Regions from separate parts of the Stenotrophomonas sp. YJH_SMC_120 genome, predicted to be linked through region 1. Evidence: riboswitches for the same ligand, from Rfam matches in the RefSeq annotation. Region 1 holds a riboswitch; the other holds the start of a gene.
The links. A riboswitch is a leader RNA that binds a small molecule or an ion and turns the genes downstream of it on or off. The one in region 1 is predicted to bind glycine.
Positions count from the first base shown of each region.

Region 2: linked by a shared signal. The riboswitch ahead of gcvP (aminomethyl-transferring glycine dehydrogenase) and the one ahead of AC5P60_RS14705 (trimeric intracellular cation channel family protein) in region 1 are both predicted to bind glycine.

Region 1 is NZ_JCAFRY010000012.1:83,151-97,982, forward strand. It holds gene sppA (signal peptide peptidase SppA) at 1-1,664, opposite strand, end outside; gene AC5P60_RS14655 (MATE family efflux transporter) at 1,780-3,144, opposite strand; gene AC5P60_RS14660 (DUF3106 domain-containing protein) at 3,382-3,966, opposite strand; gene AC5P60_RS14665 (hypothetical protein) at 3,959-4,963, opposite strand; gene AC5P60_RS14670 (primosomal protein N') at 5,377-7,554, shown strand; gene AC5P60_RS14675 (glutathione S-transferase family protein) at 7,651-8,271, opposite strand; gene AC5P60_RS14680 (NYN domain-containing protein) at 8,415-9,194, opposite strand; gene AC5P60_RS14685 (NAD(P)/FAD-dependent oxidoreductase) at 9,318-10,598, shown strand; gene AC5P60_RS14690 (hypothetical protein) at 10,690-11,145, opposite strand; gene AC5P60_RS14695 (nuclear transport factor 2 family protein) at 11,151-11,582, opposite strand; gene AC5P60_RS14700 (GIY-YIG nuclease family protein) at 11,654-11,929, opposite strand; glycine riboswitch at 11,970-12,059, shown strand; glycine riboswitch at 12,073-12,176, shown strand; gene AC5P60_RS14705 (trimeric intracellular cation channel family protein) at 12,261-12,878, shown strand; gene AC5P60_RS14710 (3-deoxy-7-phosphoheptulonate synthase) at 13,047-14,120, opposite strand; gene AC5P60_RS14715 (hypothetical protein) at 14,416-14,673, opposite strand; gene AC5P60_RS14720 (DUF6616 family protein) at 14,786-14,832, opposite strand, start outside.
Region 2 is NZ_JCAFRY010000025.1:36,142-50,973, reverse strand. It holds gene AC5P60_RS19650 (hypothetical protein) at 1-20, opposite strand, end outside; gene AC5P60_RS19645 (siderophore-interacting protein) at 89-985, opposite strand; gene AC5P60_RS19640 (multidrug effflux MFS transporter) at 1,126-2,352, opposite strand; glycine riboswitch at 2,652-2,754, shown strand; gene gcvP (aminomethyl-transferring glycine dehydrogenase) at 2,817-5,684, shown strand; gene AC5P60_RS19630 (VOC family protein) at 5,778-6,188, opposite strand; gene AC5P60_RS19625 (amino acid permease) at 6,292-7,659, opposite strand; gene AC5P60_RS19620 (helix-turn-helix transcriptional regulator) at 7,742-8,464, opposite strand; gene AC5P60_RS19615 (catalase) at 8,579-10,669, shown strand; gene AC5P60_RS19610 (hypothetical protein) at 10,692-11,183, shown strand; gene AC5P60_RS19605 (alpha/beta fold hydrolase) at 11,193-11,933, opposite strand; gene AC5P60_RS19600 (hypothetical protein) at 12,020-12,613, shown strand; gene AC5P60_RS19595 (hypothetical protein) at 12,628-12,918, shown strand; gene AC5P60_RS19590 (methyl-accepting chemotaxis protein) at 13,008-14,832, opposite strand, start outside.

The DNA of each region.
Region 1 (14,832 bases):
CGGCTGGCGGCATCGGCCACGGCATCCTTCAGGCCACCGAAGGCATCGACCAGGCCACGTTCCTTGGCCTGCGCACCGCTCCACACGCGGCCACGCGCCACTTCGTCGACGGCCTCGACCGGCTTCTTGCGGGCGTCGGCGACGCGACCGGTGAAGTCGGCGTAACCCTTGTTGATCACCGACTGGATGACCTGGCCAACGGCCGGATCCATCGGGCGGGTGACATCGAACGCACCCGCGAAACGTGTGGTGCCGACACCATCGGTGTGCACGCCGATCTTGTCCAGCGCGCGGCTGAAGTTCGGCACCATGCCGAAGATGCCGATCGAACCGGTGATGGTCGACGGATCGGCATAGATGCGATCGGCATTCATGCTGATCCAGTAGCCACCGGAGGCGGCCAGGTCGCCCATCGACACCACCACCGGCTTGCCGGCGGCCTGCAGGGCCACCACTTCGCGGCGGATCTGCTCGGAGGCGAACACTTCACCGCCCGGCGAATCCACGCGCAGCACCACCGCCTTCACGTTCTCGTCGTCACGCGCGGCACGCAGCAGCGCCGAGGTCGATTCGCCACCGATGCGGCCGGCCGGGAGATCGCCGCCGCTGATTTCGCCGGCGGCCACAACCACCGCTACCTGCGGACGGTTGTCCACCGGGTTGCGGCGCGCATCGAGCTGGCCCAGGTAGGTGCCGAAGTCGACGTTGCGGAAACCACCGTCGGCATCGTCATCGGCCACGCCGCGCTCGATCATCAGATCCTCGAACTCCTCGCGGGTCTTCAGCGCGGTCACCAGCTTCTGCTGCAGGGCGAACTTGGCCAGGTCGCCACCGGCGGCGGCGATGCCTTCCGGCAGCGTGTCGATGCCGGCGGCCAGCTGTGCCGGGTCCAGGCGACGCGCCTTGGCGATGTCCGCCAGATAGCGCTGCCACACGTCGTTCATCCAGAACAGGTCGGCTTCCTTGGAGGCCGGCGAGGCCGCATCGAGCACGTACGGCTCGGCCGCGGACTTGTACTCGCCCACCTTGAACAGGTGCACGTCCACGCCCAGCTTGTCCTGCAGGCCGGTGCGGAAGTACTGGCGGTAGCGGCCCAGGCCCTCGAGCACCACCGACCCCATCGGATCCAGGTAGACCTCGTCGGCCTGTGCGGCCAGCAGGTACTGCGACTGGCCCATGCTCTCGCTGTAGGCCACCAGCTGCTTGCCGGAGGCACGCAGGTCCTGCAGCGCGGTGGCCACTTCACGCAGCGAAGCGAAGCCGGACGGCTGCAGCTTGTCCAGCTCCAGCACCACGCGCTCGATCTTCTTGTCTTCCTTGGCCGACTCGATCACCCGCAGCAGGTCGCGCAGCTGGATCTCTTCGGCGCCGTTGTCGCCCACCGCCTTGGCCAGTGCGCGGCTGACCGGGTCGGCGCTGAACTGCTCGACCAGGCGACCTTCCGGGGCGATCACCAGGGTGGTGCGATCCTGCAGTGACTTGCTGGCACCGGCACCCATGCCCGCCGCGATGACGAACATCACCAGCAGCAGGAACAGCAGGCCGAAGAACAGCAGGTTGAGGATCAACCGGCGGGTGAAGTTCATGACGTCCCACAGCCCGATGAAGAAACTGGCGACGGGGTTGCGACGCGCCGGGGGCAGCGGGGGCACGGGTTGATTCATGGAACGCTCCGGATGGCTTCTTGCCGTGGTACCAGCATAGCCGGTGCCGCGTGATGCAGCATCGGACACAAGTCAGGGGATCGCCCGCCATGGGTCGGCATGGCGGGCGCAAAGGTCAGGACAACATCGACTGGCCGATGCGCAGGCTGCTGCGGCGCAGGCGCCAGCCCATCAGGATGGCAGCGGCGGTCAGGCCAACGATCAGGCCGATCCACATGCCCTGCGGGCCCATGCCCAGGCCCAGGCCGAGCCCGGCGCCGAGCGGCATGCCCAGGCCCCAGTACGCGAACATGGCGATGAACATCGGCACGCGGGTGTCTTTCAGGCCGCGCAGCGCGCCGGCCGACAGTACCTGGATGCCATCCGGGAACTGGAAGGTGGCCGCGTACAGCAGCAGCGTCGAGGCCAGGCCGGCCACCGCCAGGTCGTTGGTGTAGACACCGACGATGGCATCGTGGCCGAACAGCAGCACCGCCGCCGACAGCGTCTGCGTGCCCATGATGATCGCGTAGCCGGCCCAGGCCGCACGCCGTACGCCGAAGCCATCGCCACGGCCAACCGCATGGCCGACGCGCACGGTGGTGGCCTCGGCCACGCCCATCGGGATCATGAAGCACAGCTGCGCCACGTTGATCGCGATCTGGTGCGCGGCCGCTTCATTCGCACCCAGACGGCCGATCAGCAGCGCGGTGACGATGAACAGGCCGCCTTCCATCAGCACGGTAATGCCGATCGGCAGGCCGGTGCGCAGCAGGTCCCAGATCGCCTTCCAGCGCGGTCCTTCGAAGTGCGAGAACAGCTGCAGGTGGGCGAAGCGCTTGGTGCGCCACAGGTAGAGGGCAAACGCCGTGGCCTGCAGCCACATCATCACCGCCGAAGCGATGCCCAGGCCTTCCGCACCCAGTTCCGGGAAACCGAGCTTGCCGTTGGCCAGCACGTAGCCCATCGGCGCCAGCACCAGCAGGCCGCCGAAGCCGAGCAGCATGGTCGGCAACGTCCAGTGCATGCCTTCGCTCAGGTAACGCATGCAGAAGTACAGGGTCAGTGCGGGCCCGCCCCAGCGCACCGCGTGCAGGAACGCGGTCGCCCCCGGCACGATGTCCGGCGCGATGCCGAACGATGGCAGCAGCGGCGGCACCACCGTGAGGAAGGTGAACATGATCAGCCCCAGCCCCAGCGCCAGCCACAGTGCCTGGCGGAACAGCGGGCCGATCTCGCGCTCGCGGCCGGCGCCGTGCAGCTGCGATACCGAGGCGGTGAGCGAGATCAGGGTGCCGATCGGGATCAGCATCGGCAGCCACAACAGCGCCGTGCCGATGGTCACCGCGGCCAGGGTCGCGGTGGCGTGGTGGCCGGCAATGACGTTGTCGACGAAGGAGATCAGACCGGTGGACACATGCCCGAGCACAAGCGGCAGGGCGAGCAGACCGGTGGCGCCGACTTCCTTGCTGAAGCGCGGCGTGGAGGTTGCAGTAGACATAAGGTGCTTGACGCGAACTACGGTTGCGCGCGAAGGGCACAGGCACCGGGTTGCGGCCGGTCATCTTACGCGCGCAGCGCGCGCATTCCCATGACATGGCGTGAATGCTGGGTTCCGGCAGGCCCCGGCATCACGCGTTGCGATCGCGTTACGAACAGAAAAAGGGGACGGAGGGGATTAAGTCGTTTCAAGCACGACCGTGCCGAACACGGCTTAATCCCCTCCGTCCCCTTTTGCTTACTGACCCGCCTGGCGCTTGAGCCAGGTATCGCGCTCGGCGGCCGGCACGGCGAGGAACGCGCCTCGCACCGTGTCACGCTCCTGCGGTGGCGTGCGCTGCGCGACCAGGGTCAGCTGGGCCAGCTGCGCTGGGCTGAGCTGGCGCAGCACGGCCAGCGCGGCCTCGCGCTGTTCCGGTGGCACGAAGCCGAACAGGCCGTGCAGCTTGGGGAACTCCAGTCCCAGCTGCGGGCCCAGCCGCCAGCCCTCGCGGAAGGCCTGGTCCTGCGCCTGGAACTGCTCGCGCAGGCGCTGCTGCTGGTCCGCCGGCAGCGCATTGAACCGCGCCGCAGCCTGCCGGATGCGCTCCCGCTCGCTCTCCGGCAGGGCGCGCCAGGCCGCGTAGTCGGCACGGCGCTGACGCTGCTGCTGGGCGTCGAGCTGGGTGAACGCAGCGGGCGTCGTGTTTGTGGTGGCCGGAGCGGGAGCCGCCGGTGAACTGCCCGGCACTGGCGGCGGCAGCGGCACGCTCAAGGTCTGCGGCGCGGCGGACAGCGACAACGGCAGGGCCAGCAGCAGGCTGGCGAACAGGGTCTTATTCATCGGCGGCAGCGGTTTCCAGCGTGGCGCTGGCGGGCTCGGGCCGGCTCGGCCTGGATTGCGATTCGTCCACCGGCAACGGGCCGCCGGCGGCGGTCCAGGCATACAGATCGGCATCGGCCACCAGCGGATAGTCGCGGTCGGCCAGCATCATGGCGTCGTCGGAGGCTTGGGCCGGGGTCGCATCCGGCGTGGCATTGACCTTGCTCGGCGGAAGCGCTTCCACCGTGACCGGGCCAGCTTCGCCCACTACCCCTTCCGGCAGTGGAGCGTCGCTACCGGATAAATGTCGTTGCCAGTAGCGCCAGCCCAGTGCCGCGGCCAACAGCACCGCCACCGTCACCAGCAGGATCACCGGGCCGCGCCAGCGCGGCCTGGCATTGGGACGCCGCCGCTTGCCCTGGGCGGCCGCACGATCATCGCGCTGCGGTGCGCGCCAGCTGGTCGCGGGAGCTTCATTGCTGGCGGCCGACGCAGCCGGCTGTTGCAGCTGCTGCAGGCGCTTGGCCGGCAGGTCGCGGATGCGCAGCTGCACCTGTTCGGCCAGCTGGCGCCATGCCGACGCATCGGGCTGGCCGTGCGCATCACGGGGGCAGGCATCAGCCAGCAGGTGCTGGTAGCCCGCTTCGTCCTGGTCGAGCACGCGCATGGCGATACCCTCGTCCAGACTGCCGCCCACCCGCAGCAGGAATGCCAAGCGCGGCAGCGGCCCCATCTCGCCCAGCGCGGCCAACGGCGGCAGCCACTGGCCGCCCACCGGCTCGCGCAGCGCCTGGCGCTGGCCCAGCAGGGTCCAGAAGCGGGTCGGCCACTGCGCCATCGGCAGGTCGCTGGCGACCGCGGCGAAGGCGCGCATCACCGCCACCAGGGTCTGCTCGGCTCGCGCGGCATCGCCGCACTGCAGCTCAGCCACCACCAGGGCGCGGCGCTCGACGCCGCGCAGGAACGCCGACAGCGCGCCGGCCGCGGTCGAGGAAACAGGGGCGGGCACAGCCGTCATCGGTCACTCCAAAGGTCTGCCGGCATGATAGCGGCAGCCCATCGGCACCCGTAGGACTTGCGCGCGCAGGCACTTCGTGCTGCAGGTTGTGCACAGCACCACGCCCGCCTCGGGGAAAACTGCGGCATCCAGCTGAATTCACTCTGTTTCAGCAATGTTTCACACTCAAGTTGTTGATTTTGAATGACTTTGAAGTGTGGCGATTTTTTGACCAACCCAAGCGTGAGCTCGTCGCCATCGGCCTCCTGCGTTCCCGTCGACCGGTAACGCACAACGTTATCCACAGAACATGTGGATAAGACTGAATCTCCAATGGACACCGATATTTAGGTGACATTTATGATTCGACGGAGGCCCCCCGGCAGTCTCTGGCCCCTGCCATCCGCGCGCGCATGGCCCGTTACACTGGCCCGATGCTTTCACCCATTCCGACCCTGCAGGTCGCCCTGCCCGTCCCGCTGCCGCGCCTGTTCGACTACCTGTCACCAGAGGGCGATGGCCCCACGGTCGCGGTCGGCTGCCGCCTGAAGGTGCCGTTCGGCAACCGCGAGCTGGTCGGCGTGGTGGTGGGGCACGGCCAGACCGATGACGGCCAGGGACTGCGCCAGGCCTTGGCCTGGTGCGACCCGCAACCGCTGCTTCAGGGCGAGCTGTGGCACAGCCTGCAGTGGCTGGCGCGCTACACCCATGCGCCACTGGGCGAGGTGCTGAGCACCGCCCTGCCGGGCCCGCTGCGCCATGGCGACGCCCTGCCCGACACCCATCACTGGGGCTGGCAGCTGACCGCCGAAGGCCGCGCCCAGCGCGAAAAACTGCGCGCCGGCAGCCGCCCCCGGCAGCTGGCCGAGCTGCTGGCCGACGCCATCGTCGATGAGGACGTGCTGGGCGAACGCATGGACGACTGGCGCACCGCCGCGCGCAGCCTGGCCAAGCGCGAGCTGGCCGAACGCGTGGCGCTGCGCGTCGCTCCGCAGCACGCGCAGCCACTGCCTGGCCCCACCCTCAACACGGAGCAGGCAGAGGCCGTGGCGGCGATCAACGCAGTCGAGGGCTTCCAACCGTTCCTGCTGGATGGCGTAACCGGCAGCGGCAAGACCGAGGTCTACCTGCAGGCCATCATCCACTGCTTGGCCCAAGGCAAGCAGGCGCTGGTGCTGGTGCCGGAAATCGGCCTCACCCCGCAGACCCTGGCACGCTTCCGCGGCCGCCTCGGCATCGCCGTGCATGCACTGCATTCGGGGTTGAACGACAACGAGCGCGCCCGGGTCTGGGCGGCGGCTTCGCGCGGCGAGGCACGGGTGATCGTCGGCACCCGCTCGGCGGTGTTCACGCCGCTGCCGCAGGCCGGCCTGCTGATCGTCGACGAGGAGCATGACGGCAGCTACAAGCAGCAGGACGGCATCCGCTACCACGCACGCGATTTCGCTCTGGTCCGGGGCAAGGCGCTGGGCGTTCCGGTTCTGCTGGGCAGCGCTACGCCTTCACTGGAGACGCTGCACAACGCCTATGCCGGGCGCTACACCCACCTGCGCCTGAAGCAGCGTGCCGGTGATGCGCGGCCACCGCGCGTGCGCATCCTTGATGTGCGCAAGCGACCATTGCATGACGGCCTCTCGGCCGACGTGCTGGCCGGCATTGGCGAGCACCTGCAGCGCGGCCAGCAGGTGCTGGTGTTCAAGAACCGCCGTGGCTATGCGCCGGTACTGCTGTGCCACGACTGCGGCTGGACCGCGCCATGCAACCGCTGCGATGCACCGATGACCGTGCATGGCGGCGGTCGTCGCCTGCAGTGCCATCACTGCGGTGCGCGGCAACCGGCGCCGCTGGCATGCCCCGCGTGCGGGAGTCTGGCGCTGCAACCGCAGGGCATCGGCACCGAGCGCCTGGAAGAACATCTCACCGCCGCCTTCGCCGACTTCCCGGTGGTGCGCATCGACCGCGGCACCACGTCGCGACGCGATGCACTGGAACAACAGCTGTCGAAACTGGGCGACCAGCCCGGCATCCTGGTCGGCACGCAGATCCTGGCCAAGGGCCACGACCTGCCCAAGCTGACCCTGGTGGTGGTGGTCGGCATCGACGAAGGCCTGTTCTCGGCCGACTTCCGCGCCAGCGAGAAACTGGCGCAGCAGCTGATCCAGGTCGCCGGTCGCGCCGGACGCGCGCGCGACCCGGGCGAAGTCTGGCTGCAGACGCATCACCCGGGGCACCCACTGCTGGAAACCCTGGTCAGCGGTGGCTACCACCCGTTCGCGCAGGCCGAGTTGAACCAGCGCCAGGCCGCAGGATTCCCGCCGTTCGCGCATCTGGCGCTGATGCGCGCCGAAGCGCAGCAGGTGGAGCATGCCAGTGCATTCCTGCTGGCAGCGCGACAGCTGCTGGGCGAGCAGGACGTGGTGGAAGCCTATGGACCCATGCCGGCGCCGATGCCACGGCGCGCCGGTTACCAGCGCGCCCAGCTGCTGCTGTCTGCCGCGCAGCGGCCACCGCTGCACGGAGTGCTTTCGCAACTGGTACCGCAGCTGTATGCGCTGCCGGAAGCACGCAAGGTGCGCTGGTCGCTGGATGTGGATCCGACGGATCTTTATTGAGGGGTCAGAGCCCACCCGTCGGGTGGGATCCGACCCCGATGCCCTGGGGTCGGATCCCTTTTCGCAGAAAAGGGCTCTGACCCCGGACGCTTTCGCTTACGTCAGCGGCGACATCACGCCGCGCTGGTAGGCGGGGCGCTCGCGAAGACGGGCGTACCAGTCGGCCAGGTGCGGCAGTTCCGGACGCTGGATCGGCAGTTCGAACCAGGCATAGATCAGCGAGCCCAGCGGGATGTCACCCATCGCGAATGTCTCGCCGGACAGCCACGGCTGCTTGGCCAGGGTGGCATCGGCCATCGCCAGGTAGTCGCCGGCGCGTACGATGGCGGCATTGATCCGCGCTTCGTCGCGGTCGGCCGGGGCGGTGCGCATGATGCCCCAGATCAGGTCGGTGTACAGCGGCGCCATGCGCGAGGTGCTCCAGTCCATCCACTTCTCGGCCTGGGCGCGTTCCATCGGCTCTTCGGCGTACAGCGTGCCCAGCGCGTAGCGCGCACTCAGGTAGCGCACGATGGCGTTCGATTCCCACAGCGGCAGGCCGTGGTCTTCGATCACCGGTACCAGGCCATTGGGATTCATCGCCTGGTATTCCGGCGTCTGCGTGCCGCCGTGGCTGCCACCGACCTCGATGGACTCGTACGGCAGGCCGATTTCCTCGGCACACCACAGCACCTTGCGGACGTTGCTGGAATTGCGACGGCCCCAGATCTTCAACATGCGGGTATTCCTTGCTGGCAATGCGAGCGGCAACGATACCCCTGATCGGGCGGGGTGTGTGCATGCCGGATGCGGGATCTGGCGTCCGGGAATTGCCGGCCAGCGGCCGGCACTACCGGTTCCTCGCTGGCCAGCGGCCGGCATTACCGGTTCTTTTTCGGCAGCGCGCGCACGTAGGACGACTTGCCATCCTTCTTCAGTTCGAACAGGCCGATCGCGGCCAGCAGATCGCTGAGCTTGCCGTAGCCATAGTTGCGCGGGTCGAACGACGCCTGGTTGCCGATCTGGCTGCCGACCGGGCCGAGGTGCGACCAGCCATCCTCGCCCTCGGCCGCGGACACCGCGCGACGCAGCATCTTCACCAGCCGCGTGTCGCTGCGCATTTCCGCACCGCTCTTGCGCGGGCGCGCATCATCGTTGGCCACCGGCTCGTTCGAGGCCTGTTCGCTGGATGCCTGTTCGGTATCCGGCACGCTGGCGTGGGTCTGGCCCAGTGCTTCCAGGTAGGTGAATTTCGAGCACGCGTTGACGAACGGCTCGGGTGTTTTCTTCTCGCCGAAACCGTACACCTTCACGCCATCGGTCAACAGGCGCATCACCATCGGGGTGAAGTCCGCATCGCTGGAGACGATGGCAAAGCCATCCAGGTTGCGCGCGTACAGCAGGTCCATGGCATCGATCACCATCGCCATGTCCGAGGCATTCTTGCCCTTGCTGTAGGCGAACTGCTGGATGGGACGGATCGCATACTCATGCAGCACCGCTTCCCACCCCTTCAGTCGCGGGCTCTTCCAGTTGCCATAGGCGCGGCGCACGTTGGCCACCCCATAGCGGGCCACTTCGGCCAACACCTCGTCGATCTTCGAGGCCGGCGCATTGTCGGCGTCGATCAACAGGGCGATGCGCTTTTCCGGTTCGCTCATGGACTCCTCGCGGGCGGTTGCCTGAACCCGAGTATCGCCGATCCACGCGGGCGCTGACGTGACAGGCAGTCGCCGTGCGAAGATGCCAGGCGCTTCCCCCAATGCCCCCACTGGAGTGAGTCGATGAGTCGCGAGCGCGTTCCCCACCTGGTTGTTGTCGGCGGCGGTTTTGCCGGTCTCTGGGCCACCCGTGCCCTGGCCCGCGAGCGCATACGCATCACCCTGGTCGACCGCCGCAACCATCATCTGTTCCAGCCGCTGCTGTACCAGGTGGCCACCGCCGGCCTGTCCGCGCCGGATATCGCTGCACCACTGCGCCATATCCTCGGCCACCAGCGCAACGTGGAAGTCCGCCTCGGCGAAGTGGTCGCCATCGACAAACAGGCCCGGCAGATCCGCATGGCCGATGGCAGCACGCTGGACTACGACAGCCTGCTGCTGGCCACCGGCGCCACCCATGCCTACTTCGGCAACGACCAGTGGGCCGATGATGCGCCCGGCCTGAAGACGCTGGACGATGCGATCGCGCTGCGCCGCAAGCTGCTGCTGGCGTTCGAGCGTGCCGAAGCAGAACCGGACCCGGCGAAGAAGGCCGCATGGCTGAGCTTCGCGGTGGTCGGTGGCGGTCCCACCGGTGTTGAACTGGCCGGCACCCTGGCCGAGATCGCGCGGCATACGTTGCGCAACGAATTCCGCCACATCGACCCGGCCAGCGCCAAGGTGCGGCTGGTCGAGGCCGGCCCGCGCGTGCTGTCCTCGTTCCCGGAAGTACTTTCGCTGAAAGCACGCCGCCAGCTGGAAAAGCTGGGCGTGGAAGTGCTGACCGGTACCCCGGTGAGCGACATCGACAGCCAGGGCTTCACGCTCGGTGACCAGTTCGTACCGGCCCGCACCGTGGTCTGGGCCGCCGGCGTGGCCGCTTCACCGCTGGCGCGCACGCTGGACGTGCCGCTGGACCGCGCCGGCCGCGTGCCGGTGCAACCGGACCTGACCCTGCCCGATCACCCGGAGCTGTTCGTGGCCGGTGACCTGGCCGCACTGACCCAGGCCGACGGCAAGCCGGTACCCGGCGTGGCACCCGCTGCCAAGCAGATGGGCAAATACGTGGCCGAGGTGATCCGCGCACGCCTGCACGGCAAGCCCGAGCCCGGCCCGTTCAAGTACGCCGACTACGGCAACCTGGCCACCATCGGTCGCATGGCCGCGATCGTGCACCTGGGGCGGCTGCAGCTGTCGGGCGTGCTGGCCTGGTGGTTCTGGCTGGCCGCGCACGTGTTCTTCCTGATCGGCTTCCGCAACCGCATCGTAGTGCTGCTGAACTGGGCCGTGGCGTACTGGAGCTACCAGCGCAGCGCGCGCATCATCTTCGGTGATGACCAGGAAGACCGGCGACCCCGACGGTAGTGCCGGCCGCTGGCCGGCTGCCGCGCGGTCCGTCCCCTCTCCGCAGGAAAGGGCTCTGACTCCGTCAACATCATCCATGCATGGCGTGGATCTACCGCTTCATCGGGCCGCCGGGCACCCGCCGTTTCGACCATGCGCGGCAGAAGTCCTCCTTCCTTGCGGTGTCGGCAATCTGCGCGGCACTCCAGTTGCGGGTAATCCAGATCGTCAGTGCCGTGCTGCTCAGATGCCAGCGCAGCATGTCGTGCCGTGGCTGCCGCCAAAGATGGCGGCGGGCAATCCAGAACGCCTCCCGTTCCACCTCTGGCACCTTCTTCTTCATCGCGTCGTCGTCGAAGAACTGCGCGGCGAAACACCAGGGATTCATCGGCTGAGATCCTGTTCGCGGTTCACTGCTGCACGCAGCCACACCACTGGGCGCACGGTCTGCTGGCTTCGGCCAACCGCCCACCAGGGCAAGCCCGAGCAGGTACAGCAGGCCAGGCAGCAGTGCGATGCCGGCGGCCAGTACGACGACGGAGACCCATGCCTTACCGGCGGCACGCATCGTGCTCACTTCGCCTTCGGTTTCGGGTACCACAACGCGTTGACGATGACCCAGCGCTGGTCGAAGCGCCCCATGTGGAAGTAATCGACGAACCACGGCGTTTCCAATCGCACCGAGGCGGCATTGCCGGTCACGTCCAGCACCGTGCAGCGGCGGTCCCATTGATCCTTCGGGGTCTTCAACGCGCCCTGCTTCGTCAACGAGACCAGTTCTTCCTTCGACATGCGGCGCAGGCCCAGCCGCTCGTCGGGCGTATCGCCGAGGACCGCGCGCTTGGCCAGGTCCGGGTGCAGGGAGCGGGCGACGCGCTGCGGGTCGGCCTCCAGCTGGCCGTCGACGTAGTCATGGCAGGTGGCTTCGATGGCCGCGAGGGTGGCCGGGTCGGCAGCGGGACTGGTTGACGCAGAGAGAGCGAACAACAGGGCGACGGTGGACATCCGGGTCTCCAGCGCTGAGGGCTGGGCGATCATCGCATGGCGGCACAGAGGCATCCATGTATGCCATGGATCTACAGGGACCCAGCATCCACCGCCTGCAACCACGCCAGCTTGCGCTCGCGCGGCAGCTGCTTGAGCTGCCATTCGGCCCGCGAGGCGGCGGCCCGGTCCGGGTACTCGCGCACGGCCAGCACCCGCAGCGGCGGCCGGGCCCGGGTGTAGCGCGCGCCCTTGCCAGCCTGGTGGGCGGCGAAACGCGCGTCCACGTCGGTGCTGATGCCGGCGTAATAGCTGCCATCGCGACATTCGAGCAGGTACAGGAACCACGGGCGGAGGGACGGGGCCATGCCCGGATTATGCCGTGCTGCACTGCAGCGGATATACTGGCGCTCGAATGCAGGAGAGAGGCGCCGCGCTGGCGCCCGCCGAAGGCGCAGGCTCCCATGATCGCTCAGGCCGGTGGGCTGGAATCCCACCAACCATGCATTCGACTCGCCGAGCTGGAGAGAGGTCACCGGGCACGCCCGCGACGATCCGCCGAAGGGGCACGCGGCCCATGCCGCTGAACTCTCAGGCAAAAGGACAGCGGGAGCGGCACCGGTCATCGTCATCCCGTCATTGCGCAGGCAGTGGCGGTAGTCGCGCATGGCCGGCCCCACCGCGCCCGGAGCCTGCCCAATGCTGCTGTCCATCATCTACCTGATCGCCATTTCCGCCGAAGCCATGACCGGCGCACTGTCCGCCGGCCGCCGCCGCATGGACCTGTTCGGCGTGGTCATGATCGCCTGCGTCACCGCCCTCGGTGGTGGTTCACTGCGCGACATCCTGCTCGGCCACTATCCGCTGGGCTGGGTGAAGCATCCCGAGTACCTGGGCTTCACCGTGTGCGCGGCGCTGATCGCCACCTGGGTCGCACGCTGGATGCACCACTTCCGCCGCACCTTCCTGGTCCTCGACGGGCTGGGCCTGATCGCCTTCACCCTGATCGGCTGCTCGATCGCGCGCGAAGCCGGCCATGCGATGCCGATCGTGCTGATCGCCGGCATGCTGACCGGCGCGTTCGGCGGCGTGCTGCGCGACATCCTCTGCAACGAGGTGCCGCTGATCTTCCAGAAGGAGCTGTACGCGATCATCGCGCTGCTGACCGGCGCGGCCTACCTGTTGCTGCTGCACTGGGGCGTGGCCGACGCCACCGCGATCCTGTGCTGCCTCGGCGGCGGCTTCGCGCTGCGCCTGCTGGCGATCCACTACCGCTGGGAAATGCCGAAGTTCGTGTACCACGACGAAGTGCATTGAGGTTCGCGCGGCGGAATCCGCACCACCCCGGCGATGTACCTGGCGCTGTCGCTCATGCGCAGCGCCAGGCGCATCGCCGGTGCAGATGGGCCGGACTCCAACTCCGACCGGCCCTGATCGCGGCCGCACCCCCGCAGGCGCTGGCCGCCATCCACACACGTGCCGCACTCAAGCGGCTTCGGACACCTTCACGTCGCGACGGGCGCGCACGGCCGCGGCCAGTCGCTCCAGCACCGTCACGGTGGTGTCCCAGTCGATGCAGCCATCGGTGATGCTCTGCCCGTAGACCAGCGGTTGGCCTTCCACCAGTTCCTGGCGACCACCGACCAGATGGCTCTCGATCATCACACCGACGATGCGCTGTTCACCGTCTTCCAACTGAACGGCGATGTCCTCGATCACCTTCGGCTGGTTGTCCGGGTTCTTCAGGCTGTTGGCATGGCTGGCGTCGATCATCAGGCGCGTCGGCAGCTTGGCCTTGGCCAGCGCCTGGCAGGCCTCGGCGACACTGCCTGCATCGTAGTTCGGCTGCTTGCCGCCGCGCAGGATCACATGGCAATCCGGGTTGCCAGTGGTCGAAACGATGGCGGTGCCGCCCTGCTTGGTGACCGACAGGAAGTGATGCGGATTGGAGGCCGCACCCACCGCGTCGGCGGCGATCTTCACGTTGCCATCGGTGCCGTTCTTGAAGCCGACCGGGCACGACAGACCCGAGGCCAGTTCGCGGTGCACCTGGCTTTCGGTGGTGCGCGCACCAATGGCGCCCCAGGCCACCAGATCGGCGATGTATTGCGGCGAGATCACGTCAAGGAACTCGACGCCGGCCGGCAGGCCCAGCTTGTTGATGTCGCGCAGCAGGCCACGGGCGATGCGCAGGCCCTTGTCGATCCTGAAGCTGCCGTCCAGGTCCGGATCGTTGATCAAGCCCTTCCAGCCCACCGTGGTGCGCGGCTTCTCGAAGTACACGCGCATCACGATTTCAAGTTCCCCGGCCAGCGCGTCACGCAGCGGCTTCAGGCGCTGGGCGTACTCGATGGCGGCCTTCGGGTCGTGGATCGAGCATGGGCCAACCACCACTGCCAGGCGGTCGTCACGGCCATGCAGGATCTGGTGCAGGGCCGCGCGCGAGGCGCTGACGGTGTCGGAGGCTTCATCGTCACACGGCAGCATCGCCAGCAGCTGGGCAGGCGGTGTCAGCGGTTCGATGGTGCGGATACGCAGGTCGTCGGTGTGCGGGGGCATTGGGGGAGGTCTCCGGAACGTTGGGGGTCCCCAGCGTGGCAGCATGAAAAAAGCCGCCAGGTTCGCTGGCGGCTTTCGGGAATGCGTCTGAAGCTTTCTTCAGGGTGAGCGCAGTCCTTCCTCCGCCAGTGGCTTCGGAAAGTAATACCAGTAAAAGCGGGTGGCGGCTGCGTTCATGGGTTGTATTGATAGCACAGCTTTTGCGCAGTGCAAAATGTTTCATCCGCAACTGGGGACGCGGTTCAGCGAGATGCGCGCCGGCCCTGCCCACGCGGCGGCAACCACGCAACGTCGCTCATTTGCCATGCACTTCCACGTCCAGCAGCAGGCCCTCATGGATGTCGGCCCAGCGTTCCAGCACGCGATCCAGTTCCTGTCGGGCCTCGTCCAGCTGCTCGGGGTTGAGCAGGGAACGCGCGGTGTAGAGATCGGAAACCAAGCGCCGCAGGGCCGATTCCTGGATGGCCACCGACGGCCCCTCCAGCCCCGGCAACTGCAACGCCGGGCTGTCGCCAAGAGGGCCGAACAGCGTGACCTGGAGCGTACTCTGCATGATCGACCTTCCTGCGGATGGACATGGGCAATGTCCTGTTTACCGCGTCTGGGTGACAGGCGCATGTGCCACCCATGCCCAGCACCGGGATCTGCCGGCGTCTGCCGCCCCGCTACAAGGCGGCCAGGTCGGCAAGGTGCTGGGCCATGCTGTCCATCG
Region 2 (14,832 bases), on a different contig from region 1:
GTCTTGGAGCTGGTGGACATGGTGCGGTACCGCTGCGAAGGGGGGCGCAAGGATAGCGCACCCCGCCCGCAGCACCGCTTCACACCCCTCAGTCCAGCACTTTGCCGTGCCGCCAGTAGCCCATGAAGGTGATCGCGCGGCGGTCCAGCCCGCAATCACGCACCAAGTGGCGGCGGATCGCCATCACCGCCCCCGCCTCGCCCGCCACCCAGGCATACAGCGGCCCGGCCACACCGGTTTCGGCCTGCTCCCAGAGGATCTGCGTATCGACGTCGATCTCCTCCAGCGCATCGCCGGCAGCCACGCCCGAGGTCGCTGCCAACCGCGCCTGGACCGCCTGCAGCAACCGCTGTCCGTAGGCGGCCTGCCCGCGCGGCAGCCAGACCAGCTCGGCGCTGGAGGGCGCCTTCAGGTGCACCGCATCACCGGCCTGCGCCACCTCCAGCAGCGCCAGCGTGCGCGGTGGGTCGACCATGGCCGCCAGTTCCTCGAGGATGCCGGCCACCGCAGGCAACGCGGTTTCATCGGCCACCAGCAGCACCTGGCCGACACCGGCCGGTGGCTTCCACTCCCAGCCCTCGCTGCTCTCGGCACAGTCGGCGTCCGGGGCCAGCAGCACCACACGGTCGCCTGGGCGGGCGTGCATGGCCCAGCGCGAGGCGGGGCCGGTTTCGCCATGGATGACGAAATCGACGTCGACCTCGCCCTGCTCGGCGCGCAACTGGCGGATGGTGTAGGTACGCATCGGCGGGCGCTTGTCGTCCGGCAGGGCCCGGTAGCGTGGGTACCAGTCTTCACCGCTGGGGACCTGCGGCACCTCCTGGCCGGGCAAGGGGAAGAACACCTTGATGCGCTGGTCAGGGCCTTCGGTCTTCATCCGCGCCACGTCGGCACCGGTGAACACCATGCGGTCAAGGGAAGGGGAAAGAACGCGGCGCTCCTTCAGCGCCACCTCGAACAGGCGGTAGGTCTGCTGCGCAGCCATGGGGAACCTCATGCAACGACATCGGATTGGCTGGCTGTCGTGCATCCACGCACCGGCTGGCTGGAGTGCCCAGCCTAGTCCGGTCGTTCCTCTTCGCAAGCGTTGCGGGCAAAGCGGCCGGCCCTACCCCTGCGCGCTGCTCAATGGCCCGTGCAGGCCGCCTGTGCCGCGCGTTCACGCTGGTGTTCCCAGTACCAGAACACGAAGCCGGCGGCGAAGAACGCGGCCTGCCCCAGCGCCAGGTGCAGCGGGCTGGCACTGAGCAGCGGCGACACCACGCCGGCCACCACCGTGCTGATCATCAGCTGCACGAAGGCCTGCAGCGACGAGGCCAGGCCGCGCTGGTGCGGGTACATGTCCAGCACCGCCAGCGCCAGGATCGGGAAGATCAATGCCATGCCCATGCCGCCCAGGAAGATCGGCAGTACCGCCCATGGCAGCACGAACTGTGGCGACAGCGCCACGTAGCCGACATTCAGCAGCACCGACAGCGCACACAGGCCGAAACCAATGGACACCTGGCGGGTGGGCGTGGTGTGCCCGGCCATGCGCCCGGACAGGAACGAGCCGGTGGTCATGCCGCCGATGGTGGGGATGAACAGCCAGGCAAAACCACCCTCGCCCAGATGCAGGTGCTGCATCACGAACACCGGCGCCGAGGAGATGTACAGGAAAATGCCGCCGAAACCGATGCTGCCGGCCAGCGCCAGGCGCAGAAACCGCGGGTTGAAACCGATTCGCACGTAATCACGCAGCAGCACGCGCGGCGACAACGGCACCCGTGCCTCCACCGGATGGGTTTCCGGCAGGTAGCGTGCAGTGGCCGCCAGCAGGAGCAGCGCAAACACCACCAGGAACCAGAAAATCAGTGGCCAGCCGGCGCCACTGAGCAGGATCCAGCCGCCAATGATCGGTGCGATGGCCGGAGCGATGCCGAACAGCATCGATACCTGGCTCATCAGACGCTGCGCGTCGTGTCCGTGGTACAGGTCGCGGATCACCGCGCGGCCGACGATCATGCCGACGCCTGCTGACAGGCCCTGCAGCGCACGGAACGCCAGCAGCGTGGTCAGGTCGGTGGACAGCGCGCAGCCGACCGAAGCGCCGACGAACACCATCAGGCCACCGAGGATCACCCGCTTGCGGCCCCAGGCATCGGACAGCGGGCCGTGCGCAAGGCTCATCAGGCCGTAGAACAGCAGGTACACGCTGATGGTCTGCTGCACCGCCACCTCGTCCACCGCCAGGCGCTGGGCCAGCTGCGGGAACGCCGGGAAGATGGTGTCGATCGAGAACGGACCGAACATGGCCAGGCCGGCGAGCAGCAGGGCCATGCGGCGGGTGGAGGGAGCAACAGCGGCGGTCATGGGAAAGGCGTCCGGCAGGGCCATGCGCGGCACGCACGGCGGGCGCAGGTCCCCTGCAGCAGGGACGGCGCCAGATGAATTCGGGTATCCGCCCATCATAGGTGGGGATTGCACCTGATGCCATGCAGCAGTGCACAAAACGCACGGACGGGCCATCGGCCATTCAGGCGCGGCCTCCAGGACCGAAGGCGGCCGCCGCGCCCGCAACGGGCTATAATCGGCGGGCAACACGGTGGGAGAAGCGGAACACCGCTGCCGAAGGCGCAACGCCCGTAATCGCTCAGGCCCGATACCACCCGTAACACAACTCTGGAGAGACCGGTTCGATCCGGCGCCGAAGGGGCACGAAGCTGCGGTCCGCCGCGCTTTTAAACTCTCAGGCAAAAGGACAGAGGGGCGCCCCGCAGACCGCCGACCGGCGGCTTGTGCCCGTGCGTGTGCCCTTTCCTGACGGATCCTTCGCCATGTCCCAGAACACCCCTTCCCTGCGTGAGCTCGAGCACCACAACGCGTTCGTCGAGCGCCACATCGGCCCCAACGACGCCGAGATCGCGCAGATGCTCGACGTCGTCGGCCACGCGTCGCTGGATGCGATGACCGACGCCATCGTGCCGGCCAAGATCAAGTCGCCGGCACCGCTGGCACTGCCGGAGTCGATGACCGAAGTGCAGGCACTGGCGAAGATCCGTGCGATCGCCGACAAGAACACCGTGCTGCGCAGCTTCATCGGCCAGGGTTACTACGGTACCCACACGCCGAACGTGATCCTGCGCAACATCCTGGAAAACCCGGCGTGGTACACCGCCTACACCCCGTACCAGGCGGAAATCTCGCAGGGCCGCATGGAAGCGCTGATCAACTTCCAGACCCTGTGCGCCGACCTGACCGGCATGGAAATCGCCAACGCCTCGCTGCTGGACGAAGCCACCGCCGCCGCCGAAGCGATGACCCTGGCCAAGCGTTCGGCCAAGTCGAAGTCGGACACCTTCTTCGTGCACGACGCCGTGCACCCGCAGACCCTGGAACTGCTGCGTACCCGCGCCGAGCCCATGGGCATCGTGCTGCGCGTCGGCACCCCGGCCGAAGCACTGGAAGCGGAAGCGTTCGGCCTGCTGCTGCAGTATCCGGACACCTTCGGCCAGGTCGGCGACTACAAGGCGCTGGTCGATGCCGTGCACGCACGCGGCGGCCTGGTGGCCGTGGCCACCGACCTGCTGGCCCTGACCCTGCTGGCTGCCCCGGGCGAATGGGGCGCGGACATCGTTGTCGGCAACAGCCAGCGTTTCGGCGTGCCGTTCGGTTTCGGTGGCCCGCACGCCGCCTTCATGGCCTGCCGTGACGCCTACAAGCGCTCGATGCCGGGCCGCCTGATCGGCGTTTCGATCGATGCCCAGGGCAACCCGGCCTACCGCCTGACCCTGCAGACCCGCGAACAGCACATCCGCCGCGAGAAGGCCACCTCCAACATCTGTACCGCGCAGGTGCTGCTGGCGGTGATGGCCTCGATGTACGCCGTTTACCACGGCCCGGAAGGCCTGATCCGCATTGCCCGCCGCACCCATCGACTGGCCTCGATCCTGGCCGCAGCGCTGCGCAATGCCGGCGTGCAGGTCGGTGGCGACTTCTTCGACACCCTGCACGTCACCGGCGTGCATGCCGATGAAATCCATGCCAAGGCACGCGCCGCCGGTTACAACCTGCGCGCGATCGACAGCGACTCGGTCGGCATCAGCCTGGACGAGACCACCACCCGCGCCGACATCGTCGCCGTGGCTGCGGTGTTCGGTGCCTCGCTGGACGTCGACGCACTGGATGCCAGCACCGCCGACGCGCTGCCGGCCGGCCTGCTGCGCCAGTCCGCGTTCCTGACCCACCCGGTGTTCAACACCCACCACAGCGAGCACGAACTGCTGCGCTACCTGCGTTCGCTGGCCGACAAGGACCTGGCGATGGACCGCACGATGATCCCGCTGGGTTCGTGCACCATGAAGCTCAACGCCACCGCCGAGATGATCCCGGTGACCTGGCCGGAGTTCTCGCAGATCCACCCGCTGGTGCCGGCCGACCAGGCGCTGGGCTACAAGGAACTGATCGACACGCTGGAAGCGATGCTGGTCGAATGCACCGGCTACGACGCGGTCAGCCTGCAGCCGAACTCCGGCGCACAGGGCGAGTACGCCGGCCTGCTGGCGATCCGGGCATACCACCGCTCGCGCGGCGAAGGCCACCGCGACATCTGCCTGATCCCGGATTCGGCGCACGGCACCAACCCGGCCTCGGCGCAGATGTGCGGCATGAAGGTGGTGGTCACCAAGACCGATGCCAACGGCAACGTCGATGTGGAAGACATCCGCCTCAACGCCGAGAAGTACAGCGACCGCCTGGCCGCGATCATGATGACCTACCCGTCCACGCACGGCGTGTTCGAGGAAGAGGTGGTCGAGATCTGCGAGATCATCCACCAGCACGGCGGCCAGGTGTACACCGACGGCGCCAACATGAACGCCCTGGTCGGCGTGGCCAAGCCCGGCAAGTGGGGTTCGGACGTTTCGCACCTGAACCTGCACAAGACCTTCTGCATCCCGCACGGCGGCGGCGGCCCGGGCGTCGGCCCGTGCGCGGTCAAGGAACACCTGGCCCCGTTCCTGCCGGGCAAGCTGGGTGACAACGGCCCGGTCGGCATGGTCAGCGCCGCCAGCTTCGGCAGCGCCTCGATCCTGCCGATCAGCTGGATGTACATCGCGATGATGGGCCGCGAAGGCCTGCGCAAGGCCACCCAGGTCGCGCAGCTCAACGCCAACTACATCGCCAAGCGCCTGGCCCCGCACTTCAAGACCCTGTACACCGGCCGCAACGGCCTGGTGGCACACGAGTGCATCCTCGACGTACGCCCGCTGGAGAAGACCAGCGGCATCGGCGCCGAGGACGTCGCCAAGCGCCTGATCGACTTCGGCTTCCACGCCCCGACCCTGAGCTTCCCGGTGGCCGGCACGCTGATGGTCGAACCGACCGAGAGCGAATCGCTGCACGAGCTGGACCGCTTCATCGACGCGATGATCCAGATCCGCGAGGAGATCACCGCGATCGAAGACGGCCGCCTGGACCGCGAGGACAACCCGCTGAAGAACGCGCCGCACACCGCCACCGCGGTGACCGCCAGCGAGTGGACCCACGCCTACCCGCGCGAACTGGCTGCCTTCCCGCTGGCCAGCCTGAAGCAGAGCAAGTACTGGCCGCCGGTGGCGCGCGTCGACAACGTGTACGGCGACAAGAACGTGATGTGCGCCTGCATCCCGGTCGATGCCTACAAGGATGATGAAGTCGAGGCTTGATTCCTCGCGGCATCGGTAAAGAGAACGGCCCGCGCAAGCGGGCCGTTTTCATGAGGGCGGGTGGACCAGGGTCCACACCCACGGTAATCCCGATCACGGGTCCGGCATCTGCCCCAGGCTCAACTGCCACGACACGCCGAAGCGATCCTGCACCCAGCCGTAGCGGTTGCTGAAGTCATAGTCGCCCACCGGCATCAGCCAGTGGCCGCCCTCGCCCAGCACGCGCGCGGCGCGCTCGAACTGCTCGGCGCCGGAGCACTCGACGAACAGCGAGATCGACGGGCTGAAGGTGAAATCGTGCACGTCCAGGCTGTCAAAGCACAGGTAGTGGGTGCCACCGAGCAGGAAGATGGCCTGTCGGACCTGCCCGGGCACGCCGGCACCGGCGCCGTCCGGATGGCGCTGCATTGCCAGCAGGCGGAAATCGGCGAAGGCCTCGGCGTACAGGGCCAGGGCGGCCTCGGCCTGGCCGGTAAACATCAGGAAGGGGCGACTGCGCAGCATGCGGTACTCCCGGTCGACGGGCCGATGACGGCCCACACGATCAGGATGGCACGGCGGATGTGCAGCCTCCGTGGTAGTGCCGGCCGCTGGCCGGCAGCTTCAGTCACGCCTCGCGCATGCGCCGCGCGATGGCGCTGCCGGCGGCGATGGTGGCGGTCAGCGCCACCATCGACAGGAACTGCAGGCGGGTGTGCGACTCGCTCAGCAGCAGGCCGAAGATCAGTGCCAGGATCGCCAGCGCGCAGCAGGTCAGCCACGGGAAGCCGGCCATGCGGAACGGCAGCCGGGTACCCAGGCGATCCGCGCGGCGGCGCAGCACCAGCTGCGACACCAGCGACAGCGTCCACACCAGCAGGCAGGTGGAACCGACGATGTTCAGCAGCACCGGCAGCACCCGGTCCGGGAACAGCAGCTCCATCACCGTGGCGGCGAAACCGAACAGCACGCTGGCCAGCACGGCAATCACCGGCACCTGGCGCGGATCGGTCCAGCCCAGCACGGCCGGCGCTTCACGACGCTGCGCCAGCGAATACATCATGCGCGAGGCGCCGTAGAGGTTGGCATTGAGCGCCGACAGCAGCGCGATCACCGCGATCAGGGTGATGGAGGTGCCCGCGCCCGGGATGCGGGCGATATCCAGCACGGCGGCAAACGGCGACTTCAGCGCTTCGCTGGTCCACGGTACGACGGCGATGATCACGCTCAGCGAGCCGATATAGAACACCAGGATGCGCCACGCCACGGTGCGGATGGCACGGGCGATGCTGCGTTCCGGATCTTCGGTCTCCGCCGCCGCAACGGCCACGATCTCGGTGCCACCGAAGGCAAAAACGACAACCAGCAGTGCAGCGCCAATACCGGCCAGGCCCTTCGGCGCGAAGCCACCATGCTCGGTGAAGTTGCTCAGGCCCGGCGAGGTCACCTGCGGCAGCCAGCCCATCAGCAGCGCCACGCCGATGGCGATGAAGGCCAGGATCGCCGCCACCTTGAGGATGGCGAACCAGAATTCGAACTCGCCGAAGTTCTTCACCCCGAGCAGGTTGATCGCGGTGAAGAACAGCATGAAGGCCAGCGCCGCCATCGGTACAGGTACTGCTGGCCAGACGGTGGCCAGCAGACCGGCCGCTCCCACCGCCTCGGCGGCGATCACGATCACAAGCTGCACCCACCACAACCAGCCGACGGTGGCACCGGCGGTGGCGCCCATGGCATCGGCGGCATAGACCGAGAACGCGCCGCTGGTCGGTTTGGCCGCCGCCATTTCGCCCAGAGCGTTCATCACGATGATCACCAGCGCGCCGGCGACCAGATACGACACCAGGACCGCCGGACCGGCCGCCTGCACACCCACGCCCGAGCCGAGGAACAGGCCGGCGCCGATGGCGCTGCCCAGGCCCATCATGATCAGCTGGCGGGGCTTGAGCGAATGTCCGAGGCGGGACGGTGAAGCGGTCGGAATCGAGTTGGGCATCGGCAGGGCTGGCGGCGGGCTACAGGGGCGACACCTTACCCTGTCCCATGCCCGCGGGGATAGGCACAGCGCAGCAGGCGGCTCAGGCCAGTGCCGGCTCTCCGACACTGCCACCAATACGGGCGCGGTAGGCACGCGGCGAGAAACCGGTTTCAGCCTTGAACTTGCGGGTAAAGGCGCTCTGGTCGCTGAAACCGCAGGCCTGGCCGATGCTGGCGATGCTCTCGTCACCGTGCAGCAGGTGCATGGCCATCTGGATCCGCAGCCGGGTCAGCACCTGCTGCGGGGTCATCTGGAACACCTTGCGGAAGCTGCGCTCCAGCTTGGACAGCGAAAAACCGGTGATGTCCAGCAGGGTCTGCATGCGCACGTTCTCGGCGTAGTGCGCGTTGAGGTGGGCCAGCGCCAGCCGCAGCTGCTCGTACTGGGTACCCAGACTGTCCTTCTGGCCAAGGTCGCGGGAAATGCCGATCAGGCCCTCGATGGCCCCATCGACCACCAGCGGACGCTTGCAGGTCAGGCACCAGCCCGGTTCGCGGTTGGCGAACAGGTGCAGCTCCATCAGGTTCTCGATCACCTCACCGGCCAGCACGCGGGCGTCCTGGTCCACGTAGTCGGCGCTCAGCCCGGTCGGGTAGATCTCCGCCGCGGTACGCCCGATCACGTCCTTGCGGGCGCGCAGGCCCAGCCGCCGCAGCATGGTCTGGTTGACGTGGGTGTAACGCCCCTGAAGGTCCTTGATGAAGAACAGCACATCCGGGATGGCGTCGAACAGGGCTTCGATGTCGGCGGGCTCGACTCGCATGGAGCAAGCATACCCGAGCCTGCTTTTGCCTGTACGTTCACCTTTGCCGGACCTCGGTTTAACGGGCCCGGTTCCAGTGTCGTGGTTCTCTTTGAGCATCCGGAGCCAACGTCAATGGCCGCCAGCAAGCCGACCGGCAAGCGCGCAACCACCCACGCCGAGAACCACCACCGCGGCAGCGGCGATGAACTGCACCAGCAGGCCGGGGGCAGTCATCCGGCGATGACCACCGATCAGGGCATCCCGGTGGCAGACAACCAGAACTCCCTGCGGCAGGGACCTCGGGGGCCTACGCTGCTGGAGGACTTCATCCTGCGCGAGAAGATCACCCACTTCGACCATGAGCGCATTCCCGAGCGCATCGTGCACGCCCGCGGCAGCGCTGCGCATGGCTACTTCGAGTTGACCCGATCACTGAAGGCGCATACCCGCGCGCGCATCCTGACCGAGGTTGGCGTGAAGACACCCGTGTTCACCCGCTTCTCGACCGTGGCCGGTGGCGCAGGTTCAGTGGACACCCCGCGCGACGTGCGCGGCTTCGCGGTGAAGTTCTATACCAGGGAGGGCAACTGGGACCTGGTCGGCAACAACATGCCGGTGTTCTTCATCCAGGACGCCATGAAATTCCCGGACCTGGTGCACGCGGTGAAGATGGAACCGGACCGTGCCTTCCCGCAGGCCGCGTCGGCCCATGACACGTTCTGGGACTTCATTTCGCTGATGCCCGAATCGATGCACATGATCATGTGGGCGATGAGCGACCGCGCCATACCGCGTTCGCTGCGGATGATCGAAGGCTTCGGTGTGCACAGCTTCCGCCTGCTGAACGAGGCCGGCGAGTCAACGTTCGTCAAGTTCCACTGGCGGCCCAAGCTGGGTATCCAGTCCACGGTCTGGGACGAAGCGCTGAAGCTGCAGTCGGCCGACAATGACTTCCATCGCCGTGACCTGTTCGAGGCCATCCAGCGCGGCGACTTCCCGGAATGGGAACTGGCGGTGCAGTTGTTCACCGAAGAAGACGCCGACGCATTCCCGTTCGATCATCTGGACCCGACCAAGATCATTCCCGAATCGCTGGTGCCGTTGCAGGTCATCGGGCGCATGGTGCTGGACCGCTGGCCGGACAACTTCTTCGCCGAGACCGAGCAGGTGGCTTTCTGCCCGGCCAACGTGCCACCGGGCATCGACTTCAGCAACGACCCGCTGCTGCAGGGGCGCCTGTTCTCCTACCTGGACACCCAGCTGCTGCGCCTGGGCGGCCCGAACTTCCACCAGATCCCGGTGAATGCGCCCAAGTGCCCGTTTGCCAATCATCAGCGCGACGGCCACATGCAGATGCAGGTTCCCAAGGGCCGGGTGGCCTACGATCCCAGTTCGCTGCAGGAGGACACCCCGCGCGAGACGCCTGCCGGATTCCGCAGCCATGCCAGCGCCGACGATGGCCGCAAGGGTCGCACCCGCGCGGAGAGTTTCGCCGACCACTACAGCCAGGCCCGCATGTTTTTCCGCAGCCTCGAAAAGCCGGAGCAGGCGCACCTGGCATCGGCGCTGGTGTTCGAGTTGTCCAAGGTGGAAACGCTGAAGGTGCGGGTACGCACCGTCAGTCACCTGCGCAACATCGATGACTCACTGGCGCAGCGCGTGGCCGATGGTCTGGCGTTGCCTGCACTGCCCGACCCGGCGCCGACCGCTACTCCAGTGCGGGACATGCCCCCCGCCCCCGAAGTACGGGTGATCGGTCGCAACAAACCCACCCTGCAAGGGCGCTGCATCGGCATCCTGTTCGATGAGGGTTCTGATGCCCGGATCATTGCCAGCCTGAGCAAGGCAGCCAGGAAAGCAGGTGCGGATGTGAAGCTGGTCGCCCCCAGAGTGGGTGGCGCCACGCTCAGCGATGGCGCGCTGCAGGCGGCGGATGGGCAACTGGCGGGCACCCCGTCGGCCGTGTTCGATGCAGTAGCCGTGGTGCTCAGCCCGGAAGCGGCGAAGGCCTTGTCGAAAGAGAGTGCAGCCATCGAATTCGTCAGCCAGGCGTGGGCGCACCTGAAGGCCATCGCCAGCGATGCGGGCGGCCAGACGCTGCTGAAGGCGGCAAGGGTCGGCAACGACGCCGGCATCGTCGAAGCGGAAGACGCCAAGGCATTCCTGGCGGCGGCCGCCACCCGCCAGTGGGCGCGCGAACCCAAGCTGCGCCTGCTGGCCTGACTACAGCAACAGGAGAACTGTCATGCCCCGTGGTGACAAATCCGCATACTCCGATAAACAGAAGCGCCAGGCCGAGCACATCGAGGAAAGCGAGCGCGAGCGCGGTGCCAGCGAAGGCACGGCCGAGCGCATTGCCTGGGCGACCGTGAACAAGCAGGATGGTGGTGGCAAGCGTAGCGGCAGCGCGCGCAAGGGTACGAAGAAGGCGACCACCAAGAAGGCTGCCAAGAAGGCGCCTGCCAGAAAGTCGGGCACAAAGAAGGCCACGACCAAGACGACGGCGGCGAAGAAGGCCCCTGCGAAGAAGACGACAGCCAGGAAGGCGGCGGCAAAGAAGGCACCGGCTCGCAAGACAGCCACAAAGAAAACCGCAAAGAAGACAGCGGCCAAGAAGGCCGGTACAGCCGCCTCGCGCAGTGCTGCAGCGAAGAAGGCGGCGAAGACACGTGCGGCGAAGAAGACCGTGCGCAAGGTGGCGGCGAAGAAGGCCGCGCGTACCCGCGCGCGCGGCTGAGTCCTTCGATCAGGGCGACAGCGTCCTCATCCACGCTGCAACTTCGGCCGCGGATGCGTCAGCGCGTGCCTGCAGCAGCAGATGCGGCCCTTCCAGCGAAACATGCCGGGCATCCGGCAAAAAGGCCTGAAGTTCTGCCACGCTGGGCGGCCACAGCAGGCGGTCATGGCACGCGTGCAGGCACAGCGTCGGCACGTCGATTGCCGGCAGCAATGCGCGTACGTCGACGCGCAGGGTCGCTGCGGCGCGTCGCCGCAATGTGGCCGCCGGAATCCGGGCCAGCGCATCGCGCAGCATCGATACGTGGTCGCGGGTGCGCCACCGCCCCAGCAGCAGGCGCGCCAGCAACGCCACGGGAGGCAAAGGCCAGGCCGGCGTCAGCAGGGCTGCGCTGGCTGCCGGCAATGGCAGCGGCCGACGCGCAAAGGTCGCGGCAAGCACCAGTCCGCGCAGCCCGGCGGGCTGTCGCGTGGCCAGTTCAACCGCCAACGGGCCCGAGAAGGACTCGGCAAGCAGGATGAAGGGATGGCCGGGCAGCTGCGACCACAGCCGTTGGGCCAGCGTGGCGTGATCCTGCCCTCCCTGCGCAGGCAGCGTAATCGCCTGCGTCGTCAGCCCATGAGCCTGGAGTGCTGACAGAAACGGGATCGACAGTCTGCCGGAGCCATCCAGCCCGGGCAGCATCAGCACGTGCTGCGGCGTGGGTGATGCTGAATCACAGCCCGGCTTTTCCTCGCTCCCGATTCCCATGTCACCTCCTTTGCTGGCAAGCATCGCCCACATCGGCAGGCAGCGGAACTTTCGCTCCGGCTCTCCTGCTGCTTTGCCAGTCAAGGTTGAGCGATACTGCCCGCTCTGCCGCGGGACGCGGCTGCCAAGGAGAGCCTCTGATGCGATGGACCTACGCGCTGGCCATGATGGTCATGATGCTGCCACTGAACAGTTCCGCCAACGATGGCTGGATAAACGGGGCAGGCAAGGCGATGCCGGAGACCGATGCCATGAAATCCAGCGGTGGCTTTGCGGCATCGCTGCTGGTCACCTCCGATGCCGACTGGCGGGCCAAGTGGGAAACCCCACCAGAGTCCACTCCCGGTTTTACCCAGGCCGACGAAGTCCACCCGGGCGGTGAATTGTTCCTGCTGACATTCCTGTCCAACCCGCAACTGGATGAGAACCGCGTGCCCAAGGTGCACTGCGATCTGCGCATGCTGCGCCCGGACGGCAGTACCAGCATCGACGAACGCGATGTTCCCTGTTTCACCGCTGCCCTGCCCGGCCCGCCAACCCTGTTGTACATGACCAACCTGCACCTGAAGTTCGTGGCCGAGGCCAGTGATCCGAAAGGTACGTGGACTGCGCAGGTGGTGGTCAGGGATCTGCTGCGGAATGTGAGCCTGCCTCTGCAGGCTCACTTCGACGTCCGTTGAACGGAGGCGTGCGGATGAAGATGCGGCGATTACTGAGCTGGACCGGTCTTGCGCTTTGCGTGGTCTACCTGCTGTTGACCGCATGGCTGGTTCACGGCGCGCAGTCGGATGCGGACCCGAAGGGGGCCTATATCCTGATGTCGCTCCCCATCACCCTGCAGTCTGCTGCACTCGATGCCATCGGCGCAGGCAGCCTGCTGTACGGCAAACCCTGGTCGACCGCGTATGCAGTACTGGTTCCGCCAACACTGCTGTTGCTGTACGCAGCCGGCTGGCTGATCGAACGCGCCGCGCGCGGCCGCTAGCCAGCGGCACCGACCGGTTGCGTGCATGCGGTGCCCTGCATGCTGGGCATCGCATGCAGGGCGTCATCCAACATCCAGTCGCAGGTTGCTTACGCCGCCTGCGCAGGCACGATGGGCATGCGCGCGCCCTGCTCCACCTTGAACACCGCCACCGACGTGGTCAGCGCATGCGCCTGTTCCTCCAGCGCGCGGCTGGCGGCAGTGGCTTCTTCCACCAGCGCAGCGTTCTGCTGGGTCACCTGGTCCATCTGCACCACCACCTGGTTGACCTGCTCGATACCGGCGGCCTGTTCCTTGCTGGCCGCTGCGATGTCGCTCATCAGCTGCGTGGTGCGCGAGCTGGCCTGGGCCACGCGGGCGATCGCGGCTTCCGATTCAACGGTCACCGCCAGGCCGCTCTTCACCTTGGCAGCAGCGTCTTCGATCAGCTCCTTGATCTCCTTGGCGGCGACACCGGCACGCTGTGCGAGCGTGCGTACCTCGCTGGCGACCACGGCAAAACCACGGCCCTGCTCACCTGCACGCGCGGCTTCAACCGCAGCATTCAGCGCCAGGATGTTGGTCTGGAACGCGATGCCGTCGATCACGGTGGAGATTTCCGAGATGCGTGCCGAGGACTGATCGATCTCACCCATCACCGACGCCATCTGCGCCATCGCCTGCTCGGTCTCGCGTACGGCGGCACCGGCGGCGTGCGCTTCACTGTCGGCCTGACGAGCGAGCTCGGCATTCTGGCGCACAGTCGAGGTCAGTTCCTCCATCGATGCGGCGGCTTCTTCCAGGTTGGCGGCCTGCTGCTCGGTGCGGCGCGACAGGTCGTTGTTGCCGGCGGCCAGTTCCTGCGCCGCGTTGTTGATGCTGTCGGCGGCCACCTGGATGCCACGCACGATGCCGGTCAGCTGCGCGGTGGTGGTGTTGGCGTCGTCACGCATGCGGGCGAACACACCGTCGTACTCGCCGTCCATGCGTGCAGTCAGGTCGCCGTGCGAGATCGCACGCAGCACATCGGAGACATCAGCAATGCTGGCCTGCGAACTGGCCATCATGCCGTTGAGATGCTCGACCATCGCCTTGAACTGGAACTGGAACGCAGCGGCATCGCCACGCATGCTGAAATCACCGGCGCGCGCGGCCCGGGCCAGTGCATCGATCTGCGCGTTGATCGCCATCAGGCTCTGCTTCACTGCGGCCAGGGTGCGGGTCAGCGTACCCTTCTCGCCCGGGTAGTCCGGCAGGTCGCGGCTGAGGTCACCGATGGCGTAGCGCTGCATCACTTCGGCCATCAGCAGTTCCACCTGCACGTGCGATTCGACCAGGCTGTTGGTGGCCTGCACCATGCGGCCGAAATCACCGGGGAAGGCGCTGGCGTCCATGCGGTAACGGATCGCACCCGCCTCGTGCTGTTCGGCCATCTGCAGCTGCGCGCCGATCGCCGCCTGCACACTCTGGCGCACGCTGGCCATCGCCTCGCCCAACTGGGTCAGTTCGTCACGGCCGCCGAGGCGGAACTCCTGATCCAGCTGGCCCCTGGACAGGCGCTCGGCCAGGTTCACCGCGCGGGCCAGCGGGCCGGTCAGGCTGCGGCCGATCATCACCGAGGCGGCGATGCCGACCAGCAGTGCAACGCCGCCCAGCACCAGCAACTGCAGCAGGCTGCGCTCGCCCAAGCGGATCGCCTCGGCGGCCGCCTCACGGCTTTCCTTCTCTTCGAAGTCCACGCCATCGGACAGCGCCTTGTTCCAGCCGTTGGCGGCTTCCTGCACCGGGCCCAGGGTCAGCGCCACGGCGCCCGGGTAGTCGCCCTGCTCCATCAGTTCGCTGGTCTGCTTGTTGAGCGGACGCGCGATGGCACGCTTGGCGGCGATGGTCTCGGCAATGGCCTTGCCCTCGGCGTCGCTGGGCAGCGCCTGGTAG